Regions from separate parts of the Streptomyces sp. NBC_00536 genome, predicted to be linked through region 3. Evidence: riboswitches for the same ligand, from Rfam matches in the RefSeq annotation. Region 3 holds a riboswitch; each other region holds the start of a gene.
What was found. A riboswitch is a leader RNA that binds a small molecule or an ion and turns the genes downstream of it on or off. The one in region 3 is predicted to bind cobalamin.
Positions count from the first base shown of each region.

Region 1: another riboswitch for cobalamin. It lies ahead of metE (5-methyltetrahydropteroyltriglutamate--homocysteine S-methyltransferase); the one in region 3 lies ahead of cobN (cobaltochelatase subunit CobN).
Region 2: another riboswitch for cobalamin. It lies ahead of OHS33_RS24365 (ribonucleoside-diphosphate reductase subunit alpha); the one in region 3 lies ahead of cobN (cobaltochelatase subunit CobN).

Region 1 is NZ_CP107819.1:272,471-275,559, reverse strand. Features, by position in the region: gene aceB (malate synthase A) at 1-555, shown strand, start outside; cobalamin riboswitch at 737-958, shown strand; gene metE (5-methyltetrahydropteroyltriglutamate--homocysteine S-methyltransferase) at 1,141-3,089, shown strand, end outside.
Region 2 is NZ_CP107819.1:5,452,058-5,455,146, reverse strand. Features, by position in the region: gene OHS33_RS24370 (GNAT family N-acetyltransferase) at 1-470, shown strand, start outside; cobalamin riboswitch at 522-653, shown strand; gene OHS33_RS24365 (ribonucleoside-diphosphate reductase subunit alpha) at 818-3,089, shown strand, end outside.
Region 3 is NZ_CP107819.1:6,762,922-6,766,010, forward strand. Features, by position in the region: gene cobN (cobaltochelatase subunit CobN) at 1-1,240, opposite strand, end outside; cobalamin riboswitch at 1,281-1,415, opposite strand; gene cobG (precorrin-3B synthase) at 1,936-3,089, shown strand, end outside.

The DNA of each region.
Region 1 (3,089 bases), 6.5 Mb from region 3:
ACCGCCGCGTTCGCGAAGGTCCGGCTCGACAAGGAACGCGAAGCCGAGGACGGCTTCGACGGCTCCTGGGTCGCTCACCCCGGACTCGTCCCCGTCTGCCGCGCGGTCTTCGACAACGTCCTGGGGGAGCGGCCGCACCAGCTGGAGCGCACCCACGAGGACGTCGAGGTCACCGCCGCCGACCTGCTGTCCGTACGCCGGATCGCCGCCCCGCCGACCTCCGAGGGCATCCGCTCCAACGTGGCCGTGGCCCTGCGCTACTTCGACGCCTGGCTGCGCGGCAGCGGCGCCGTCGCCCTGAACGGGCTGATGGAGGACGCCGCGACCGCCGAGATCGCCCGCGTCCAGATCTGGCAGTGGCTGCGCCACGAGCGGGTGGACCGGAGCACGGTCATCGACCTCCTCGACGCCGAATGCGCGGCCCTGGAGGCCGAGGACCCGCGCTCGCTCGCCCTCGAAGCGCGCGAGGTCTTCGTGGACACGGCGCTGTCGGTGCGCCTCCCCGCCTTCTTCACGCCCGAGGCCTACGCCCGCCACCTCGTCCGCCGGGCCTGAGGGGGCCCGGGCCGGGCCTGAGGGGGCCCGGCAGGTCTCCGGGCCGAGGGAGGACCGGAGACACAGGAGAAGGCCGGGGGTGCGGTGAGCGGTGTCACCGTTGATGTCACCGCACCCCCGGCGTGTCTCATTTCACCGTCCGGTATGTGGAAACCGGTGTTCATCCACCGGTCGACGCCTTACCGTTGGCCTCGCAGCTGGTTCGCCCCGTCCGCCAGGCGGGATGCGTCGTAAGAGGGAACCCGGTGAGAATCCGGGACTGCCCCGCAGCGGTGAGCGGGAACGACCGCCGTCATACGCACTGGGACCCGAACCGGTCCTGGGAAGCGACGGCCAGTAGATGCCGGCCCCAGTGGCCTGCGCGCCCGCGAGTCCGAAGACCTGCCCGTTGCCCGAGCGCGATCGACCGCGCCCGGTTTCCCGGTGACCTCGTGGGCGGGTCGGCGTGCTCAGGGCGGATCCTCCCGTCCCGTACCAGGCGTACCACCAGCCGTACGGGACCACGGCGGGCCGCCCGTTCCGGCACCCTTCGCACCCTCGGCCCGTCACCGGGTCCATGGAGACACACTCGCGAAGGAGAGTTCCGTGACCACCGAGTCCGCAGCCGCGGCAGTACGGGCCACCGTGTACGGCTACCCCCGCCAGGGCCAGCGCCGTGAACTGAAGAAGGCCATCGAGGGCTACTGGAAGGGCCGCGTCACCGCGGACACCCTCCGGGAGACCGCCCGCGACCTGCGCCGGGCCAACCGGGCCCAGCTGGCCGGGGCCGGCATCACCGAGGTGCCCACCGGCGACTTCTCGTACTACGACCACGTCCTGGACACCACGGTCATGGTCGGCGCGATCCCCGCCCGCCACCGCGCCGCCGTCGAAGCGGACGCACTCGACGGGTACTTCGCGATGGCGCGCGGCACCCAGGACGTGGCCCCGCTGGAGATGACCAAGTGGTTCGACACCAACTACCACTACCTCGTCCCCGAGTTGGGCCCCGATACCGTCTTCACCGCCGACGCCGCCAAGCAGGTCGCCGAACTCACCGAAGCCCTCTCCGAGGGGCACACCGCCCGGCCCGTACTGGTCGGACCGGTCACCTACCTGCTCCTGGCCAAGCCCGCCCCCGGCGTGGCCGCCGACTTCGAGCCGCTGACCCTGCTGGACCGGCTGCTCCCCGTCTACGCACAGGTGCTCGCCGAGCTGCGCGCGGCGGGCGCCGAGTGGGTCCAGCTGGACGAACCGGCCCTGGTCCAGGACCGCACCCCGGCCGAACTGAACGCCGCCGCCCGCACCTACCGCGACCTCGGCGGCCTCACCGACCGCCCGAAGCTGCTGGTCGCCTCGTACTTCGACCGGCTCGGTGACGCCCTTCCGGTCCTGGCGAAGGCTCCGGTGGAGGGTCTCGCCCTCGACTTCACCGACGCCGCGGCCGCCAACCTCGCCGACCTCGCCGCCGTCGGCGGCCTGCCCGGCAAGCGCCTGATCGCGGGTGTCGTCAACGGCCGCAACATCTGGATCAACGACCTCCAGAAGTCGCTGACCACCCTCGGCACCCTCCTCGGGCTCGCCGACCGGGTCGACGTCTCCGCCTCAAGCTCGCTGCTCCACGTCCCGCTGGACGCCGACGCCGAACGGGACATCGATCCGCAGATCCGGCGCTGGCTCGCCTTCGCCCGCCAGAAGACCGTCGAAATCACCACGCTGGCCCGCGGGCTCGCCCAGGGAACCGACGCGATCACCGCCGAACTCGCCGCCAACCGCGCCGACCTGGCCTCCCGCGCCCACTCCCCGATCACCCACGACCCCGCCGTCCGGGCCCGTACCACCGCGATCACGGACGCCGACGGGCGCCGCGCACAGCCGTACGCCGACCGCGCCGTGGCCCAACGTGCCCACCTGGGCCTGCCGTTGCTCCCGACGACGACCATCGGTTCCTTCCCGCAGACCAACGAACTGCGGGTGGCCCGCGCCGACCTGCGGGCCGGACGCATCGACACCGCCGGCTACGAGGAGCGCATCAAGGACGAGATCCGCGAGGTGCTGTCCTTCCAGGAGAAGACCGGCATCGACGTCCTCGTGCACGGCGAGCCCGAACGCAACGACATGGTCCAGTACTTCGCCGAACAGCTCACGGGCTACCTCGCCACCCAGCACGGCTGGGTCCAGTCGTACGGCACCCGCTATGTGCGCCCGCCGGTCCTGGCCGGGGACATCTCCCGCCCCGAGCCGATGACCGTGCGCTGGACGACGTACGCCCAGTCGCAGACCGCCAAGCCGGTCAAGGGCATGCTCACCGGCCCCGTCACCATGCTCGCCTGGTCCTTCGTCCGCGACGACCAGCCCCTCGGGGTGACCGCCCGGCAGGTCGGACTGGCCCTGCGCGACGAGGTCAACGACCTTGAGGCGGCCGGTACTTCGGTCATCCAGGTCGACGAGCCCGCCCTGCGCGAGACCCTCCCGCTGCGCGCCGACGGGCACGCCGACTACCTCGCCTGGGCCACCGAGTCCTTCCGCCTCACGACCTCGGGCGTCCGGCCGGA
Region 2 (3,089 bases), 1.3 Mb from region 3:
CCGCCGAATACGAAGAGCTGGGCGAGATCACCGCGCGGGCCTATCTGGACGACGGGCTGCTCGACCCGGAGACCAACGGCTTCTACCTCACCGTGCTGCGCGATGTCGCGGGGCGGGCCGCCGACGCCGAGGTGCTCGTGGCCACGTACGACGGGCAGTTGCTCGGCGGAGTGACCTTCGCCGCACCCGGCAGTCCACTGGCCGAAATAGCCGGTCCCCACGAGGCCGAATTCCGGATGCTGGCGGTCTCCCGCGCCGCCCGGGGCCGGGGCGCCGGGGAGGCGCTCGTACGCGCCTGCATGGACCGCGCACGGGCCTTGGAGGGGGTGACCCATCTGGTCCTGTCCACCAAGGAGGCCATGCGCGGGGCCCACCGGATCTACGGGCGCCTGGGCTTCGCCCGGACCCCGGAGCGGGACTGGGCCCCGCTCCCGAGCGTCCCCTTGCTCACGTACCGCGTGGAGTTGTAGCCGCGCCGACACAACATGTGGTGGGTCGCGCATCCAGCGGCCCCCACATGTATGCTCGTGCTCGCTGTCGCCGCAGGGGAATCCGGTGCGAATCCGGAACTGTCCCGCAACGGTATGAACTGCACCCAATCACCCATTGGTGCTGCCGCAAGTCCGAGGACCTGCCGACAGTGCGCCCAGACCAACCGGTCAGGACGCCGAATCGTCCGGGCCTCGCGGTTGGGCCGGTGGACGCCATGCGGTGACGTACGACTGCCCTGCCCGGGCCCGTGCGTCCAGATGCCCGCACGGCAGCCTCCTCTCCCCGCCTCCGAGCCTTCCGGGCCGAGCGAGGGAGAGCCCCCCACGTGACCATCGCGCCTGCCGCACCGCGCGCCGAGTCCGCCCAGCCCGAGGCCACCGAGGGTCCTGGCGCCGCGCTGCTGCGCACCCTCACCGACCTCACCGCCGACCTGGCCGACACCGACCCCGGCCGGGTCGCCGCCGCCGCGCTGCGGGGCCGCAGCTCCGTCGCCGACGAGGCCGAACTGCGCGGGCTGGCCACCGAGGCGGCCGCGGGCCTGATCTCGGAGGACCCGGCGTACTCCCGGCTGGCCGCCCGTCTGCTGACGCTGGCCATCGCCGAAGAGGCCGCGGGCCAGGGGGCCACCTCCTTCTCGGCGTCCGTCGCCGTCGGTCACCGCGAGGGCCTGATCGCCGACCGCACCGCCGAGTTCGTCGCCGCGCACGCGACCCGGCTGAACGCGCTGGTCGACCACGCCACCACCGAGGGCGCCGACGACCGCTTCGGCTTCTTCGGTCTGCGCACCCTGCACAGCCGTTACCTGCTGCGCCACCCGATCACCCGCCAGGTCGTGGAGACCCCGCAGCACTTCATGCTGCGCGTGGCCTGCGGCCTCGCCGAAACTGGTCTTAATGGCGAAAAGATTGGCAGCATCCAGGCCGTCGAGGAAGTGGCCTCGCTCTACCGGCTGATGAGCCGCCTCGACTACCTGCCGTCCTCCCCCACGCTCTTCAACTCCGGCACCCGGCACCCGCAGATGTCCTCGTGCTACCTGCTGGACTCCCCGCTCGACGAGCTGGACTCGATCTACGACCGCTACCACCAGGTCGCGCGCCTCTCCAAGCACGCGGGCGGCATCGGCCTGTCGTACTCCCGCATCCGCGCCCGCGGTTCGCTGATCCGCGGCACCAACGGGCACTCCAACGGCATCGTGCCGTTCCTGAAGACCCTCGACGCCTCCGTCGCCGCCGTGAACCAGGGCGGCCGCCGCAAGGGCGCCGCCGCGGTCTACCTGGAGACCTGGCACGCGGACATCGAGGAGTTCCTGGAGCTCCGCGACAACACCGGTGAGGACCAGCGCCGCACGCACAACCTGAACCTCGCCCACTGGGTGCCGGACGAGTTCATGCGCCGCGTGAACGCCGACGCCGAGTGGTCGCTGTTCTCCCCGGCCGACGTCCCCGAGCTGGTCGACCTGTGGGGCGACGAGTTCGACGCCGCCTACCACAAGGCCGAGGCCTCGGGCCTGGCCCGCAAGACCATGCCCGCCCGCGACCTGTACGGCCGGATGATGCGCACCCTCGCGCAGACCGGCCAGGGCTGGATGACGTTCAAGGACGCCTCCAACCGCACGGCGAACCAGACCGCGGAGCCGGGCCGGGTCGTCCACTCCTCGAACCTGTGCACCGAGATCCTCGAAGTCACCAACGACGGCGAGACCGCGGTCTGCAACCTGGGCTCGGTGAACCTCGGGGCGTTCGTGCTCGCCGAGACCGGTGAGATGGACTGGGAGCGGCTGGACGAGACCGTCCGCACCGCCGTGACCTTCCTCGACCGCGTGGTCGACATCAACTTCTACCCGACCGAGCAGGCGGGCCGCTCCAACGCCCGCTGGCGTCCGGTGGGTCTGGGCGCGATGGGCCTGCAGGACGTCTTCTTCCAGCTGCGCCTGCCCTTCGACTCCCCCGAGGCCAAGGCCCTCTCGACGAAGATCGCCGAGCGGATCATGCTGGCCGCCTACGAGGCCTCCGCGGACCTGGCCGAGCGCCACGGGCCGGTCCCGGCCTGGTCGGAGACCCGTACCGCGCGCGGCGTGCTGCACCCGGACCACTACGCGGACGCCACGCAGTACTGGCCGGAGCGCTGGAACGCGCTGCGCGCCCGGATCGCCGAGACCGGCATGCGCAACTCGCTGCTCCTCGCGATCGCCCCGACCGCGACGATCGCCTCGATCGCCGGCGTGTACGAGTGCATCGAGCCGCAGGTCTCCAACCTGTTCAAGCGCGAGACCCTCAGCGGTGAGTTCCTCCAGGTGAACGCCTACCTGGTGGCCGAGCTGAAGAAGCTCGGCGTCTGGGACGCGCAGACCCGCGAGGCGCTGCGCGAGTCCAGCGGTTCGGTCCAGGGCTTCGGCTGGATCCCCGCCGACGTGCGCGCGCTGTACCGCACCGCGTGGGAGATCCCGCAGCGCGGTCTGATCGACATGGCGGCGGCCCGTACGCCGTACCTCGACCAGTCGCAGTCGCTGAACCTGTTCCTGGAGACGCCGACCATCGGGAAGCTGTCCTCGATGTACGCGTACGCCTGGAAGCAGGGTCTGAAGACCACGTACTACC
Region 3 (3,089 bases):
TGCGGGCCAGCTGCTCCTCGGTGAGCCAGTCCTGGTCGTGGCCGCCGGCCTCGATGAGCGCGCGGATCAGCTCGTCGCCGTCGCCCGAGACCAGGCCGGGGATCTCCTCGGCCGGACCGAAGTCGTAGCCCTCGGCGATCAGTCGGCGCAGCAGGGCGACGGCGCTGGCGGGGGTGTCGAGACCGACCGCGTTGCCGATGCGGGAGTGCTTGGTGGGGTACGCGGAGAGGACGAGCGCGATCCGCTTCTCGGCGTTCGGGGTGTGCCGCAGCCGGGCGTGGCGTACGGCGATCCCCGCGACCCGGGCGGCCCGCTCGGGATCGGCGACGTACGCCGGGAGGCCGTCCTCGTCGATCTCCTTGAAGGAGAACGGGACGGTGATCAGGCGGCCGTCGAACTCCGGCACCGCGACCTGGCTGGCCGAGTCGAGCGGGGACAGGCCCTCGTCGCTCTCCTCCCAGGCGGCGCGCGAACCGGTCAGGCACAGCGCCTGCAGGATCGGCACGTCGAGCGCGGCGAGCGCGCCCGCGTCCCACGACTCGTCGTCGCCGCCCGCCGAGGCCTCGGCGGGGCGGGTGCCGCCCGCGGCCAGGACCGTCGTCACGATGGCGTCCGTGGTGGCCAGTTCGGCGAGCAGCTCCGCTTCGGGGGAGCGCAGCGAGGAGACGTACAGCGGGACGGGCACGCCGCCCGCCTGCTCGACGGCGTCGGAGAGGGCGTGCACGAAGGCGGTGTTGCCGCTCATGTGGTGGGCGCGGTAGTAGAGCACCGCGATCCGGGGGCCGGTGGCCGGGGCCGCCGCGCGCTCCAGCCGGCCCCAGGTGGGGGCGGCGGCGGGCGGGTCGAAGCCGTGGCCGGTCAGCAGCACCGTGTCGGAGAGGAAGCGGGCCAGCTGCGCCAGGTTGGCGGGGCCGCCGTGCGCGAGATAGGCGTGGGCCTCGGCCGCGATGCCGATGGGGACGGTGGACGCCTCCATCAGCTGGGCGTCCGGGGCCTGTTCGCCGGTCAGCACGACGACCGGACGGGTCTGGCCGGCGGCGAGGAGCAGGTCGAGCCCCTCCTGCCAGGCGCGCAGGCCGCCGAGGAGGCGTACGACGACCAGGTCCACGCCGTCGAGCAGCGCGGGGAGGTCGTCCAGGGGGAGCCGGGAAGGGTTCGCGAACCGGTACGGGACCGGGCCGTCGTCCGAGGCGCGGGCACTGAGCAGATCGGTGTCGGACGTCGACAGCAGCAGGATCATGCGGCGGCGGGCCTTCCTCGGGGTTTCCGCGCCCCGGGCAGTGAGGACGACGGGAGTTCCTGACTCACCCGGCGGGGCCGCGCTTGGCGGCTGCCGGGTTCACAGTGGCGGGACCGCGCCGGAATCGCACCGGGCTTCCTCCCATGTCGCCGTCCTCGGCGATGACGGGCCGAATGGCCCGTCGGGGGTCATCCTAGGTGCCGCGACGGGCAAACGGCAGGTGGGGGCCGGTAGGGGTGCCCTGCGGTGCGGGTGGTGGGGGCGCGGGGGCGTGTGGTGGCCGCGGTGCGTGGGCCGGCGCGGGGCCGTGGGGCCTCCGGCGGCGCCTCAAACGCCGGCGGGGCTGGTACTTGGCGCCGCCCGCCGGAGGCCGGCGCGGGCCGTGGGGCCTCCGGCGGGCCCTCAATCGCCGGGCGGGCTGGATGTGGCCGCGCTGGTTCCGTTGGCTGCGCCGCACGGCCCGACGGGCCGGGGAATTCAGCCTGTCCGGCGTTTGAGGACCCGCCGACGGCCCGACGGGCCGGGGAATTCAGCCCGTCCGGCGTTTGAGGACCCGCCGGAGGCAAAGGCGCGGGCACCGCGCACCCGCACCCGCGAACCGGAGCCGAGCCATGGCCCGGGGCGGCTTCGCGGAGAGGGGCGGCGTGGTGACGGACACAGGTCGGGCGGCCCGGATCGTGGGTATGCTCGCCGCCATGCCCCCGCCCTCCTCCGCCGCATCCCGGGACGAACCCGTCATACGGGACCGCGGTGACGCCTGCCCCGGTGCGCTGCGCCTGCACGCGGCGGACGACGGGCACCTCGCCCGGATCCGGATCCCCGGCGGTCTGCTCACCGCCGACGCGGCCGGGGTACTCGCCGACGCGGCGGACCGGCTCGGGGACGGGCACCTCGACCTCACCTCGCGCGGCAACGCGCAGCTGCGCGGCCTCGGCGCGGGCTGCGGCGGCGAACTGGCCGCCCTGCTCGGCGCCACCGCCCTGCTGCCCGCCGCGGCCGCCACCCACGAACGCGTCCGCAACATCGTCGCCTCACCCCTGTCCGGGCTCGACCGGCAGGGGCGCACCGACGTCACCCCCTGGGTCGGCGCGCTGGACCGGCTGCTGTGCGCGAGCCCGGCCGCGGCCGCGCTCTCCGGGCGCTTCCTCTTCGCCCTCGACGACGGGCGCGGCGACGTGACCTCGCTCGCCCCCGATGTGAGCGTCCACGCCCTGCCCACCGGAACGGCCGTGCTGTGGACGCACGATGACACCGACGCCGTGACGGTCGCTCATCAGGACGCGCCCCGCGCGGCGTTGACGGCCGCCGAGTACTTCCTCGACCTGGTGCGCGAAGCCGGGACCAAGGCGTGGCGGGTGAGTGAACTCCCCGCCGAATGCCGCCTGGAATCGGCTGAGTTGATCAACAGGCTGCGCGCGCACGGCATTTCGGCCGAGCGGGCCGACGGGTTCGCCCGCCGGACCGCCCCGGGCCCCGGGCCCGGAGTGGTGGCGGGGCCCGACGCGGACCGCGTCGCGCTCTCGGTACTGGCCCCCCTCGGGCGGCTGACCACCGGTCAGTGGCGCCTGCTGGCCGATGTGGCCGCCGCCGCGGCCGGGACCCTGCGGCTCACCCCCTGGCGCGGCATCGTCGTCCCCGGCGTCGACGCGGCCACCGCGCCCGACGCCCTCGCCCGGCTCGCCGGAGCCGGACTCGTCACCGCCCCCGGCGGCCCGTGGGAGAACGTGACCGCCTGTACCGGGCGGCCGGGCTGCGCGAAGGCGCTCGCCGACGTACGGGCCGACGCGCGGGCCGTGGTGGCCCGGGCGGGCGCGGCGGGCGGGGCGCTGCCCGTGCACTGGTCCGGGTG